DNA from 3 places in the Streptomyces sp. NPDC004788 genome. Region 1 is predicted to be linked to each of the others. Evidence: riboswitches for the same ligand, from Rfam matches in the RefSeq annotation. Region 1 holds a riboswitch; each other region holds the start of a gene.
The links. Region 1 has a riboswitch for cyclic di-AMP ahead of ACWEJX_RS23760 (M23 family metallopeptidase). Riboswitches for the same ligand answer to the same signal wherever they lie in the genome.
Positions count from the first base shown of each region.

Region 2: it holds a riboswitch for cyclic di-AMP, as region 1 does, so the genes downstream of both, ACWEJX_RS32275 (C40 family peptidase) here and ACWEJX_RS23760 (M23 family metallopeptidase) in region 1, are expected to answer to the same signal.
Region 3: it holds a riboswitch for cyclic di-AMP, as region 1 does, so the genes downstream of both, ACWEJX_RS07475 (transglycosylase family protein) here and ACWEJX_RS23760 (M23 family metallopeptidase) in region 1, are expected to answer to the same signal.

Region 1 is NZ_JBSGBF010000058.1:4,832-9,541, forward strand. Features, by position in the region: gene ACWEJX_RS23740 (aspartate aminotransferase family protein) at 1-641, shown strand, start outside; gene ACWEJX_RS23745 (helix-turn-helix domain-containing protein) at 738-1,337, shown strand; gene ACWEJX_RS23750 (DUF6126 family protein) at 1,366-1,515, shown strand; gene ACWEJX_RS23755 (tyrosine-protein phosphatase) at 1,542-2,381, opposite strand; cyclic di-AMP (ydaO/yuaA leader) riboswitch at 2,725-2,890, shown strand; gene ACWEJX_RS23760 (M23 family metallopeptidase) at 2,895-3,866, shown strand; gene ACWEJX_RS23765 (SGNH/GDSL hydrolase family protein) at 4,028-4,710, shown strand, end outside.
Region 2 is NZ_JBSGBF010000108.1:1,702-6,411, reverse strand. Features, by position in the region: gene ACWEJX_RS32285 (ATP-dependent Clp protease proteolytic subunit) at 1-117, shown strand, start outside; gene ACWEJX_RS32280 (hypothetical protein) at 125-430, shown strand; cyclic di-AMP (ydaO/yuaA leader) riboswitch at 780-945, shown strand; gene ACWEJX_RS32275 (C40 family peptidase) at 949-1,425, shown strand; gene ACWEJX_RS32270 (ATP-binding protein) at 1,565-2,014, opposite strand; gene ACWEJX_RS32265 (8-amino-7-oxononanoate synthase) at 2,179-3,384, opposite strand; gene bioB (biotin synthase BioB) at 3,527-4,710, shown strand, end outside.
Region 3 is NZ_JBSGBF010000010.1:59,213-63,922, forward strand. Features, by position in the region: gene ACWEJX_RS07465 (cytochrome P450 family protein) at 1-1,137, shown strand, start outside; gene ACWEJX_RS07470 (transglycosylase family protein) at 1,252-2,256, shown strand; cyclic di-AMP (ydaO/yuaA leader) riboswitch at 2,515-2,688, shown strand; gene ACWEJX_RS07475 (transglycosylase family protein) at 2,692-3,390, shown strand; gene eno (phosphopyruvate hydratase) at 3,630-4,710, shown strand, end outside.

The DNA.
Region 1 (4,710 bases):
ACGCGTACCAGCACGAGGACGGCGTGGAGCCCGACCTGGTGTGCGTCGCCAAGGCGCTCTCCGGCGGCTATGTGCCGGTCGGCGCCACCCTCGGCAAGGACTGGATCTTCAAGAAGGTCTACTCCTCGATGGACCGGGTGCTGGTCCACTCGGCCAGCTTCGGCTCCAACGCGCAGGCCATGGCCGCCGGGCTCGCCGTGCTCGCGGTGATGGAGGCCGAGGACACCGTCGCGCACGTCCGCCGGACCGGCGACCTGCTCGCCTCCCGGCTGCGCGAGCTCGTACCGCGCTACGAGCTGCTGAAGGAGATCCGCGGCCGTGGTCTGATGATCGGCATCGAGTTCGGCCGGCCGTCCTCGCTCGGCCTGCGCAGCCGCTGGACCATGCTCCAGGCGGCCCGCAAGGGTCTCTTCGCCCAGATGGTCGTGGTGCCGCTGCTCCAGCGCCACCACATCCTGACCCAGGTGTCCGGCGACCACCTGGAGGTGATCAAGCTCATCCCGCCGCTGATCATCGACGAGACGGACGTCGACCGCTTCGTGACCGCCTTCACGGCCGTCATGGACGACGCGCACGGGGGTGGCGGGCTCCTGTGGGACTTCGGAAAGACGCTGGTCAAGCAGGCCGTGGCACAGCGCTGAACGTGCGCTGAAGGCGGTTGACCGCATCGCGTCGAGCGGTTTTGCCTCTGAGGCAAGAAAGTTGCCTCAGAGGCACAAGCCTGGCGCAATGGACGCATGGACCACGTCACCGACGCCGTACCGGACGTCGCCCCCCAGCTGCGGGCCCTGCGCCGAAGGCGCGGGCTCACCCTGGAGGCGGCCGCCCAGCGCGCCGGACTCTCACCGGCCCATCTGTCGCGGCTCGAGACCGGGAACCGGCAGCCCTCACTGCCGATGCTGCTCGCGCTCTCCCGTATCTACGGTACGACGGTCTCCGAGCTGCTCGGCGAGGCGCCGCCGGAGCGCGACCCGGTCGTCCGGGCCGGCCGCTCCGAGCCGGTCGAGGCCGACGGCTGGATCTACCGCCAGGCCGGCGGCGCCGGGCGCGCCCTGCAGTGCCTGCGGGTCCACGTCCCGTACGCCACCCGCGCCGACATCGTGCGCGTCCACCCCGGCGAGGAGTGGATCCACGTCCTGGAAGGCCGGGTGCGGCTCGCGCTCGGCGAGGCGGTGCACGTCCTCGATCCCGGGGACAGCGCCCACTTCGACTCGCTCACCCCGCACCGCATCGGTGCCGCCACCCAGGCCGGGGCGGAGCTGCTGTTCGTCCACACCCTGATGCAGAGCCCCGCCGCCGAGCTGTGCCTCGGCGACGGGACCCCGCACCGCCGCTGAGATCTGCTGAGGTCGAGAAAGGACCGACATGTCCGAGAAGTCCGTACCGGTCACCGGCGAGGAGCGCGGTGAGGGCAAGTTCCCCAAGGGCCTGGTGCTCCGGCTCTTCGCCTATCTGGTCGCCGGCCACCTCTTCGCCGCCTTCCTCTACCTGCTCTTCGCGATGGGCGCGAAGTAGCCGACCGGCAACCGGAAAGGCGGCCCCTACGCCTCCGTGAGCATCCGCTCGCGCAGCCGCTCCCGGGTCTCCGGGGCCAGCCTCAGGCCCTCGGCGAGATAGGCGTCCACCGAGCCCCAGGTCGCCTCGATCGCCTCGAAGGCGGCCTGCAGGTACTCCACCCGCGCGTCGAAGAGCGGCGCGAGCAGCTCCATCACCTCCGGCGACATGGCGTCCGGGGCGGTGGAGCTGCGCTGCACCTTGTAGCGGCGGTGCGGGGCGTTGGACTTCAGGTAGTCCGCCTCGATCGCCTCGCGCTCGACGCCGAGCGCCAGCAGGGATATCGCGATCGCCAGACCCGCGCGGTCCTTGCCGGCCGCGCAGTGCATCAGGACGGGGACGCTGTCCTCGGCCATCGCGTGCAGGATCCGGCTGTGCTCGGCCGTCTTCTCGACAATCATCTTCCGGTACGAACCGGACATCCGGGCCGCGGCCCTGCCGTCCGCCAGGAGCTCGCGCAGCTGCGCCAGGTCGCCCGTGCGCACCAGCTTCCAGAACTCCTTGCCGTCGGCCGGGTCGCTCAGGGGGATGTTCACGTTCCGTGTCCCCGGAAGGTCCACGTCCGGCCCCTCGACCTTCCGGTCCGCGTCGTTTCGGAAGTCGAACACCGTGTGCAGGGCCAGGGTGGTGAGGAACGCGGTGTCCTCCGGGGTGGCGTGCGCCAGGTGACCGCTGCGGAAGAGGCGCCCGGGGCGCACCTCCCGGCCGTCCGTGGTCGGCAGCCCGCCCAGGTCACGGAAGTTGCGTACGCCGGCGAGCTCGGGCTCGGTGGTCGCTTGCGTCAAGGTTGCTCCTGGTCTCTCGAGATCGGTTCCTGGGGCAATCATCCAGGCTCGGTAGCCCCGGGCATACCCCCTCGGGCGGGAATGGGTGATCTGTCCGTATTGCGGGTTTGGTGATAACGCGCCCTGGTTGCAGGGGAGATGGGAATCGGGGCGTGAGCAGCGTCATAAACGTGACGGACCGTGGCTGATCGTCTTTTTCAAATTCCCTCGCGGAAAGGGAAATCGAGGGTCCGTCATCGCGCAGGGTGACCGGAATTCCGGCCGGATATCGCGCGATCGGGGCGCGATCAAGAGTGGCCGAAAAACCGTGGCTTGTTCCCGTCGGCCCGGCTCGTCTAGCGTCGCGCTCAATCCGGACGGACCGCCGAATCCTGCCGCCGCCCGGAATCCGCACCCACCCGTGTCAGGCAGGAGCGGGGGACCCAGGTACTTTGCCGATCCCTCGACGCAGCACCCACGAAGGACGGCTCGGGGTGAAGCCGCGCGACCGCGCGGCCGGACATCTCCAGTCCGAACCCGACAGCTCACCTCGCAGGCGACGGAGAGGAACTCGCCATGCCCGCGAAGGGTAAGCACCGCCGTCCCAAGGCCAACCCGATCAGCCGCGGGTTCGTCGCCGCCGGCACGGGCGGCGCGGTCGTCGCGCTCCCGCTGATCGGCGCGACCGGCGCCCACGCCGCCGAGCAGGCCGCTCCCGCCGTCGCGCACCAGCGCGTCGCCGCCGTGGCCCCCGCCGCCGTCACCCCCGCCGCCGTCACCCCCGCCCAGGCCCACGCCGCCGCCCCGGTCGCGTACACCGTGGTCCGCGGCGACTACCTGTCGAAGATCGCCACCGAGCACCACCTGGCCGGCGGCTGGCACAAGCTCTACCGCGACAACCGCCAGGTCATCGGCGAGAACCCCTCGCTGATCCTGCCCGGCATGAAGCTGACCCTCGGCGCCAAGGGCCACGCCAAGCCCCACGCGGCAAAGACCCACGCGCCCAAGGCCCACGCGGCCAAGGCCGGCGGCGAGCAGCGCGCCTCGCGCAGCGCCGAGCGCTCCGCCGCGACCACCTCCGCCCCGGCCGCCGCCCCGACCTCGGCCGCGTCGTCCTCCGCGTCGACCGGCACGACCACCTCCTCCGGCTGGGTCGTCCCGGTCAGCGGCGGCATCTCCACCCCGTACAAGCAGCCGGGCTCCATGTGGTCCTCCGGCTACCACACCGGCGTCGACTTCATCGCCGACACCGGCACGGCCGTCCACGCGGTCGGCCCCGGCACCGTCTACTCCGCCGGCTGGGGCGGCGCCTACGGCAACCAGATCGTCATCCAGCACGCCGACGGCACCTTCTCCCAGTACGGTCACCTCTCCTCCATCTCGGTGAGCGCCGGCCAGACCGTCACCGGCGGCCAGGTGATCGGCCTCTCCGGCGCGACCGGCAACGTCACCGGACCGCACCTGCACTTCGAGATGCGCACCGGGCCGGACTACGGCTCCGACATCGACCCGCTGGCCGCGCTGCGCCAGCACGGCGTCAACATCTGACGCCTCTGACGAACAGTCAGTGCGAAGCCCCGGCACGAGCCAGTGCCGGGGCTTCGCTTATTCCTGATTGACGTGATCTTTACCAGGTGGCATATGTCACCCGCCGTCAACCCCTCCTTACGGTCGCGTAGGTCACACCCATAAGGGAAAGATGAGTTCCCGTGGCAGACGATTCGAGATCACGAGACAAGAACGCATTCGGGTCGTACGCGGCGATCGGTGACAGCTTCACCGAGGGCGTGGGAGACCCCGGGCCCGACGGGAATTTCGTCGGCTGGGCGGACCGATTCGCGGTCCTGCTCGCCGACCAGCTGCCTGAGCACGACGCCTTCCGCTACGCCAACCTGGCCGTACGGGGGCGCCTTCTCGACCAGATCGTCACGGAACAGGTCCCACGGGCGAAGGAACTCGCCCCGGACCTGGTGACCTTCTGCGCCGGGGGCAACGACATCATCCGCCCCGGGACCGACCCCGACGACGTCGCCGAGCGCTTCGAGCGCGCCGTCGCCGACCTGACCTCCGCCGTCGGCACCGTCATGGTGACGACCGGCTTCGACACCAAGGAAGTGGCGCTCCTCAAGCACCTGCGCGGCAAGATCGCCACGTACAACGGGCACGTCCGGGCCATCGCCGACCGCTACGGCTGCCCCGTGCTCGACCTGTGGTCGCTCAGGTCCGTCCAGGACCGCCGCGCCTGGGACGAGGACCGGCTGCACCTCTCGCCCGAGGGCCACACCCGGGTCGCGATGCGCGCCGCCCAGGTCCTCGGCCTGCCGGTGCCGGCCGACCCGGAGCAGCCGTGGCCGCCGCTGCCGCCGCGGGGCGCCCTGGAGGTCACCAAGGA
Region 2 (4,710 bases), on a different contig from region 1:
GCCGACCTCGACCGGACGACCGTGTTCGACGCTCCGGGCGCCCTCGCGTACGGCCTGGTGGACCACGTCATCCGCAGCCGCCGCGACGGCGGGACCGACGGCGCCGGGCGGGTGTGAGCCGGCCATGGTCCCGGAACTGCCGCCGCTGCCCGCGCTCACCCGCGCCGAGGGCGAGTTCGTCGACGCGTATCTCGAAGTCGTCGATCTGCTCGGCCGGATCAATCCATCCAGGACCTCGCATACCTATGGGGCGCTACGGGCCGCCCAAGCGCTGGTCGGACGGGCGACGGCACTGCGGGAGGCGCTGACGCTCATGCACGCGCGGGGCGAGAGCGAGGTGCACGCGGACACATTGGCCCGCGCGCTGCGGGTGTTGGACGGAGAGCGCCGCGCGGCTCGCGTCACCATGCCCCGGCAACAGGTGAGTTGACAGGAGGGCGTGTCGTGTCGAGGTCCACTCGGGCCAGCGGAACGCCGGAATCGATCCCCCTTTCGGCGTAGTCGACGTATCGACATAGAGCTCAGCTGTGTTGCGCAACAGGTGTACGCATCTGGCGGAATCGGGCCCTTCCACCCCTGGTGGCGGACTCGTCGCGCAAACCTCGGACGATCACCAAACCTGACTGTCCACCCGAATGGATCAGTCGTGAGGAGCCTCACATATCGCTGTTTCCACTCGGATTTCGGCGCGGGCGTGGGTCAAGATCCCTGTCGACGACAAGCCCCCGCCACCCGAGGCGGGGCGGTCCGGGCGGACGCCGAGTCCTGCCGCCGTCCCGGATGTCTGGTCGACAGGAGTGGATCGGCAGGAGTGGAGGACCCGAGCAACACGGGACGTCCGAGCGATCGGAGCCGTCCCTCGGGGTGAAGCCGCAGCCGCGGCCGGGCATCTTCGCCTGCCCGAACCCGACAGGTCATCCTTCACAGGCGGCTGACGAAGGGTTGCGCATGACTGCGCAGATTCATGTCCCGTCCCTGCTGTCCCGGGCCGGAGCCGTCTCGGCTCTCACCCTCGCCGCCGTCGGCGGCACGCTGCTCGCACCAGGAGCGGCGCCGGAGGCCCAGGCCGCGAGCTCGTACGCCAACACGGCACTGAGCGTCGCCGCCTCGAAGAAGGGATCGCCCTACCGGTACGGCGCATCAGGCCCCACCAGGTTCGACTGCTCGGGTCTCACGCTCTACTCGTACAAGAGGGCGGGCAAGACGCTGCCCCGCACCGCGCAGCAGCAGTACAACACCACACGCCACGTCTCGGCGGCGAGCCGCCAGAAGGGGGACCTGGTCTTCTTCCACTCCGGTGGAAGGGTGTACCACGTCGGGATCTACGCGGGTAACAACGCGATCTGGCACTCGCCGAAGACCGGCTCGTGGGTGAAGCTCGACCGGATCTGGACCTCGAAGGTCTACTACGGCCGGGTCCGCTGACCCGTCGCACGGGACCGGTCGGCCAATCGGCCGGTCGTCCGGCCAAGCGGTCGACCCGCCAGGCGGTCGGCCGGTCAGGCGGCCGGCCGGTCAGCTGGTCGTCCGGTCAGCCGGTCGGCCCGCCGAGGCGGCCGTCCGGTCAGCCGGGGACCGCCGCCGGCCAGGGCAGCTCGATCCACACGGTCTTGCCGCCCTCGGCCGTCGGCGTCACCGACAGTCGGCCGCCCGCCTCGGCGGTCAGCGAGCGGATGATCATCATGCCGCGGCCGTTGTCCTGCTGGACGGCCGCCGGCAGGCGCCTCGGCCAGCGGGGATGGCTGTCCGTCACCCCGATGCGCAGCCGCTCGTCCCGCTCCAGACGGACGTCGATCGTGAAGGTGGGCGACTGTCCGAAGGTGTGCTGGACGGCGTTGGTCGCCAGTTCGGAGACGATGAGCCGGACCGCGTCGGCCGTGTCGGCGTTGTCCACGGGGTCTCCGACGTCACCGAGCCCCCAGGAGGCGAGCACCTCGGCGACGTACCTCCGCGCGGCGGGGACCGATGCGGGGTCGCTCGGCAGCGTGACGGTTGCTTCCTGCTGGTCTGCCATGGCGACGCTGTCCCTTTCCCCTCCGGGCCCGGCCCGGGTTGCGCTTCGCGTCAGACTGCCACCGATCGTGCGGCCCTGGGCGGCGATCGACCAAGTTATACGGATATCTGTCGCCCGAAGCGGTGAACCGTGCGACGGGCGACCCGACAGCCGCGGGACATCCCCTATACGCCCCGCGCGCCCGGCGGAGCCGTCCGCACGATCGTGGTCACCGCACGCTCGATCTCGGCGTCGGTGAGGTCCGCGCGGGCGGTCAGCCGGAGCCGGGAGATGCCGTCGGGGACGGACGGCGGGCGGAAGCAGCCGACGGAGAGGCCGAGTTCGCGGCAGGCGGCGGCCCAGCCGAGGGCCTCGTTCGGGCCGGGGGCGCGCACCGAGACCACCGCGGCGTCGGGGTGGGCGGCGGTGAGACCGGCCTCGGTGAGCAGCCGGTGCAGGGTGGTCGCGACCGTACGGGCCCGGGCCGCGAGCCCCGGATCGGTGGCGATCAGCCGCAGCGCGGCCAGCGCGCCGCCCGCCGCGGCCGGAGCGAGGCCGGTGTCGAAGATGAAGGTGCGGGCCGCGTTGACCAGGTGCTCGATCACCCGGGCCGGGCCGAGCACCGCACCGCCCTGGCTGCCCAGCGACTTGGACAGCGTCAGCGTCGCCACCACGTCCGGCGCGCCCGCGAGCCCCGCGGCGTGCAGCGCCCCGCGCCCGCCGTCGCCGAGGACGCCGAAGCCGTGCGCGTCGTCCACGACCAGGCCCGCGCCGTGCTCCCGGCAGGCCGCCGCGAGCTCCGTGAGCGGCGCCCGGTCGCCGTCCACGGAGAAGACGGAGTCGCTGACCGCGAGGGCCCGGCGGCCCAGGTGCGCCGCGAGCGTCTTCGCGACGGCCTCCGGGTCGGCGTGCGGGACCACCGCGGTCTCGGCGCGCGCGAGCCGGCAGCCGTCGACGATGGAGGCGTGGTTGGCCGCGTCGGAGACGATCAGCCCGTCCCGGTCGGACAGCGCGGTGAGCGCGGCCAGGTTGGCGGCGTAGCCGGAGGAGAAGACGAGCGCCGCCTCGAATCCGCAGAAGTCGGCGAGTTCGCGCTCCAGGCGGGCGTGCAGCCGGGTCGAGCCGGTGACGAGCCGGGAGCCGGTGGCGCCCGCGCCCCAGCGGAGCGCCGCCTCGGCCGCCGCCCCGGTGACCTCCGGATGGCGGGTCAGGCCCAGGTAGTCGTTGCTCGCGAGGTCGAGCAGCTCGGACTCGGCGGCCCGGGGCCGCAGCGTCCGTACGAGACCGGCCTCTGCGCGCTGCCGCGCGGCGGCCTCGGTCCAGTCGAAGGCGGCCGGGCGCGGGCCCGGCGCCTCCCCGGAGGACGGCGGGTCCACGACGTACGACGGCATGGCAGATCCTTTTGTAGGCAGCGCACAGACCCTAACCGGCCGCGGCCGAGGTCAGGGTGTGGTCATACACACACCTCAAACGGGGCCGTTTGTTCAGATCCTCCTTGGCCGCGGGGCGTGCCGTAGGCCAGGATCAGCCCTTATGGACCTGCTGAACACCCTGGTGGAGAAGGGGCTGCGGCGCGAGTCGCCGACCCGTGAAGAAGCGCTCGCCGTGCTGGCGACCTCCGACGACGAACTGCTCGATGTGGTGGCCGCGGCCGGCAAGGTGCGCCGCCAGTGGTTCGGGCGCCGGGTGAAGCTCAACTATCTCGTCAACCTGAAGTCCGGGCTCTGCCCCGAGGACTGCTCCTACTGCTCGCAGCGTCTCGGCTCCAAGGCCGAGATCCTCAAGTACACGTGGCTGAAGCCCGAGGAGGCGTCGCAGGCCGCCGCGGCCGGTGTGGCCGGCGGCGCCAAGCGGGTCTGCCTGGTGGCGAGCGGCCGCGGCCCGACGGACCGGGACGTCGACCGGGTCGGCAAGACCATCGAGGCGATCAAGGAGCAGAACGAGGGCGTGGAGGTCTGCGCCTGCCTCGGTCTGCTCTCCGACGGCCAGGCCGAGCGGCTGAAGGCGGCCGGCGCCGACGCGTACAACCACAACCTCAACACGTCCGAGGGGACGTACGGGGACATCACGACCACGCACACCTACGCGGACCGCGTGGACACCGTGACGAAGGCGCACGCCGCCGGTCTGTCCGCCTGCTCCGGTCTGATCGCGGGCATGGGCGAGAGCGACGAGGACCTGGTCGACGTCGTCTTCGCGCTGCGCGAGCTGGACTCCGACTCGGTGCCGGTCAACTTCCTGATCCCGTTCGAGGGCACGCCGCTCGCCAAGGAGTGGAACCTCACCCCGCAGCGCGCGCTGCGGATCCTGGCGATGGTGCGGTTCGTCTGCCCGGACGTCGAGGTCCGGATCGCGGGCGGCCGCGAGGTGCACCTGCGCACGATGCAGCCGCTGGCGCTGCACATCGCCAACTCGATCTTCCTCGGCGACTACCTGACGAGCGAGGGCCAGGCCGGCCAGGCCGACCTGGACATGATCGCCGACGCGGGCTTCGAGGTGGAGGGCGCGGGCACGACGACGCTGCCGGCGCACCGGGCCGATGTCGCGGCGGTCGCGGCGGGCGGCTGCGGTTCGCACGCCGAGGCTTCCGGCGGCTGCGGTTCGCACGCCGGGGACGGCGCGGGCTGCGGCTCGCACGCGGAGGCCGGTGGCGGCTGCGGGCCGTGCGGTGGCGGCGCGGTGACCGAGGCGGCCGCGGCGGCCTCCGAGGCGCGTAC
Region 3 (4,710 bases), on a different contig from region 1:
GTCGAGGCGTGGCTGGTGACGCGGTACGCGGACGCGCGGCAGGCGCTGGCGGACCAGCGGCTCTCGAAGAACCCGGCGCACCACGACGAGCCGGCGCACGCGAAGGGCAAGACGGGGATCCCGGGCGAGCGCAAGGCCGAGCTGATGACGCACCTGCTCAACATCGACCCGCCGGACCACACCCGGCTGCGCCGGCTGGTGTCGAAGGCGTTCACGCCGCGCCGGGTCGCGGAGTTCGCGCCGCGTGTGCAGGAGCTGACCGACCGGCTCATCGACGGCTTCGCGGAGAAGGGGAGCGCGGACCTCATCCACGAGTTCGCGTTCCCGCTGCCGATCTACGCGATCTGCGACATGCTCGGCGTGCCGCGCGAGGACCAGGACGACTTCCGCGACTGGGCCGGGATGATGATCCGGCACGGCGGCGGGCCGCGCGGCGGGGTGGCGCGGTCGGTGAAGAAGATGCGGGGCTATCTCGCCGAGCTCATCCACAAGAAGCGGGAGGAGCCGGGCGACGACCTGATCTCCGGTCTGATCAGGGCGTCGGACCACGGCGAGCACCTCACCGAGAACGAGGCCGCCGCCATGGCCTTCATCCTTCTCTTCGCCGGTTTCGAGACCACGGTCAATCTGATCGGTAATGGTGTGTATGCCCTGCTTCGTCACCCGGAGCAGCGTGCCCGCCTCCAGGAGTCGATCGCGGCCGGGGAGACCGGGCTGCTGGAGACCGGGATCGAGGAGCTGCTGCGGTACGACGGGCCGGTGGAGCTCGCGACCTGGCGCTTCGCCACCGAGGCGCTGACCATCGGCGGCCAGGACATCCCGGCCGGCGACCCGGTCCTGGTGGTGCTCGCGGCCGCGGACCGGGATCCGGCGCGGTTCGACGAGCCGGACACGCTGGATCTGGCGCGCCGCGACAACCAGCACCTGGGGTACGGCCACGGCATCCACTACTGCCTGGGCGCGCCGCTGGCGCGCCTCGAAGGGCAGACGGCGCTCGCGACGCTCCTGACTCGCCTGCCGGACCTGCGACTTGGGGCCGATCCGGCGGAACTGCGGTGGCGCGGCGGGCTCATCATGCGTGGCCTGCGCACGCTTCCGGTGGAGTTCAGCGCTTCCCACAAAGCCGCGCGGAACTGACGGAGCGTCAAAGCTGTGATCTTCGCGTGATCTGCGCTGCATCGACTTGTGACGTGCGTTCGAATGCCGCTACGTTCACCCGCAACCTCAGCAGTCACGCGAAAGGCACTCCGCATGCGCTCCGGGAACGGACGTCACCGCAGACCCCGCCAGGCCCCCGCGATCGTCGTCGCCGCGGGAGTCACCGGCTCGGCCATGGCGCTGCCGCTGCTCGCCACCGGCTCCGCCTCCGCCGCCGACGCACCGACCTGGGACCGGGTCGCCGAGTGCGAGTCGGGCGGCGCCTGGAGCGCCAACTTCGGCAACGGGCTCTACGGCGGGCTCCAGTTCACCCAGGAGAGCTGGGAGCGGCACGGCGGCCTCGCCTACGCGCCGAGCCCCGACCTCGCCAGCCGCGCCCAGCAGATCGCCATCGCCGACAAGGCGCTCGCCGCCGGCGACACCCAGTGGGCCACCTGCGCGCCGATCGCCGGCCTGAAGAACGACGGCAGGAAGCCCGCCGTCGACCCGGGCCCGGCCACCACTCCCGCGCAGCCGGCCGCGCCCCAGGAGTCGAACCGCACCGAGGGGCTGCCCGCCGAGTCGGGCACGAAGACCACCGAGCCCTCGTCGAGCGCCACGACGCCCACCGCGCCCACCACTCCGGCCGCCCCGTCGACTTCGGCCACGCCGACCACGCCCGCCTCGCCGGACGCACCCACCACTCCCGTGACGCCCGGCACCTCCGTGACGCCCGGTACACCCGATGGTTCCGGTACGCCCGGTACGCCCGGTGCGTCCGAAACGGCCCCCACCGGCACCGGCAAGCACCGCGGTGACGCCGCGACAGAAGAACCGGGCGATACGGACGGCACGCCCGAATCCGGACGGCACGCCGCTCCGACCGGCGACGCGGCCGCGGACAACACGGACAAGACGCCCAGTGCGGACGAATACACCGTCAAGCCGGGTGACAGCCTGTCGGACATTGCACAGCAGAACGCCCTGCCCGGCGGCTGGACCGCGCTCTACGACGCCAACAAGAAGACGGTCGGCACCGACCCCGACCTCATCCTCCCTGGTCAGAGCCTTGAGTTGAACCTCGGGAAGACCGCGCCCCAGGTCACGCCTGAGGGGTAGTTAGGGGCTGAATGTCCGGTTCTGTGCAAGTGAGACATGAGTCTCTCTTGTCGAACGGCCGTGTCACGTCCGCAAACTTTGCGCGTTTCGCCCCTCACCTGCACAAACGTCACCTGACGGAGTGCAAGTAGGGGCGATTTTTCCGGGTTGATGGGCTTTGAACTTCCGCCGGGGGTGTGTCTACGGTCGTGACCGCTCGCCACCGCGGGCCCCGCCGACCGGTACGCCGAATCCTGCCGCCGGACGCCGGGAACAGTCGTCGCGCAAGCGCCGAAGGCAGGAGCGGGGGACCCAAGGTAAGTGCCGGCCCCGGCCGTTGAGACAGACGGCCGACGACCGGCTTGGGGTGGAGCCGCGTGCAAGGACACGCGGCCGGGCAACTCACTCGCCCGAACCCGACAGCTCACCTCGTAGGCGTCGGTGAGGAGAACTTCCATGCTGCTTTCCGGCAAGGGCAAACACCGTCGTCCCTCCAAGGCCACCCGCGTCGTCACCCTCGCCGGTGTCGCCGGCGTCGCCGTCGCCGCCCCGCTGATGACCGCTGGCACCGCCTCGGCCGCCACCGCCTCCGAGTGGGACGCCGTCGCCCAGTGCGAGTCCGGCGGCGACTGGTCCATCAACACGGGCAACGGCTTCTACGGCGGCCTGCAGTTCACCAACTCCACCTGGGCGGCCTACGGCGGCACCGCCTACGCCTCCCGCGCCGACCTGGCCTCCAAGTCGCAGCAGATCGCCGTCGCCGAGAAGGTCCTGGCGGGCCAGGGCAAGGGTGCCTGGCCGAGCTGCGGCGTCGGCCTGTCCAGCGCCTCGTACGACGGCGGCTCCGCCGAGGCCCCGGCCCCCGCCCCGAAGCCGGCCGCGCCGACGACCACCACCCAGCGCACCGCCGAGCAGCCGACCACCCGCAGCGAGAAGCGCACCGCGCCGAAGGCCGCGAAGACCGTCACCACGCCGACCGGCAAGAAGGTCGCCAAGGGTGACGGCGAGTACAAGGTCAAGGCCGGCGACACGCTGAGCAAGATCGCCCAGACGCACCACGTCAAGGGTGGCTGGCAGAAGCTGTTCCAGCTGAACAAGAACATCGTCCAGGACGCCGACCTGATCTACCCGGGCCAGCAGCTCCACCTCAAGTGAGCCTGACGGCTGTCCCCCCGCGGTGACCCTGGAACGGGCCCGGAGCCTGTGCTCCGGGCCCGTTTCGTACCGATCGGTAACCGGGTTCTTTCGTCCCCCAATGCATGCCCTTGGGTCCTTTTTCGTCCCAGGGGGCGGGCGCCCGGCTGGCCGGAGCCCCCGCGCCGGTTAGGCTCTTGTCGCAAGGCGAACGAGACCTTGCCGCATGCGTCACAACCAGCGTCACATCCCAGAAGGAGATGCTCGTGCCGTCCATCGACGTCGTCGTAGCCCGGGAAATCCTGGACTCCCGAGGCAACCCCACCGTCGAGGTCGAGGTCGGCCTCGACGACGGCAGCACCGGCCGTGCTGCCGTTCCCTCCGGTGCCTCCACTGGTGCGTTCGAGGCCATTGAGCTCCGCGACGGGGACCCCAACCGCTACCTCGGCAAGGGCGTCGAGAAGGCCGTCCTCGCCGTCATCGAGCAGATCGGCCCGGAGCTCGTCGGCTACGACGCCACCGAGCAGCGCCTGATCGACCAGGCGATGTTCGACCTGGACGCGACCGAGAACAAGGGCTCGCTCGGCGCCAACGCCATCCTCGGTGTCTCGCTCGCCGTCGCGCACGCCGCCTCCGAGGCCTCCGACCTCCCGCTCTTCCGCTACCTGGGCGGCCCGAACGCGCACCTGCTGCCCGTTCCGATGATGAACATCCTGAACGGCGGCTCGCACGCCGACTCCAACGTGGACATCCAGGAGTTCATGATCGCCCCGATCGGCGCGGAGTCCTTCTCCGAGGCCCTGCGCTGGGGCACCGAGGTCTACCACACCCTCAAGAAGGTCCTGAAGGACAAGGGCCTGTCCACCGGCCTCGGCGACGAGGGCGGCTTCGCCCCGAACCTCGGCTCCAACCGCGAGGCCCTCGACCTCATCCTCGAGGCCATCAAGCAGGCCGGCTACGTGCCCGGGAAGGACGTCGCGCTCGCCCTCGACGTGGCCGCCTCCGAGTTCTACAAGGACGGCTCGTACGAGTTCGAGGGCAAGTCCCGCACGGCCGCCGAGATGACCGAGTACTACGAGGAGCTCGTCTCCGCGTACCCGCTCGTCTCCATCGAGGACCCGCTGTTCGAGGACGACTGGGCCGGCTGGAAGACCATCACCGACAAGCTCGGCACCAAGGTGCAGCTCGTCGGCGACGACCTCTTCGTCACCAACCCGGAGCGCCTCGCCCGCGGCATCGAGGAGGGCACCGCCAACGCCCTCCTGGTCAAGGTCAACCAGATCGGCTCGCTGACCGAGACCCTGGACGCCGTCGAGCTCGCCCAGCGCAACGGCTTCAAGT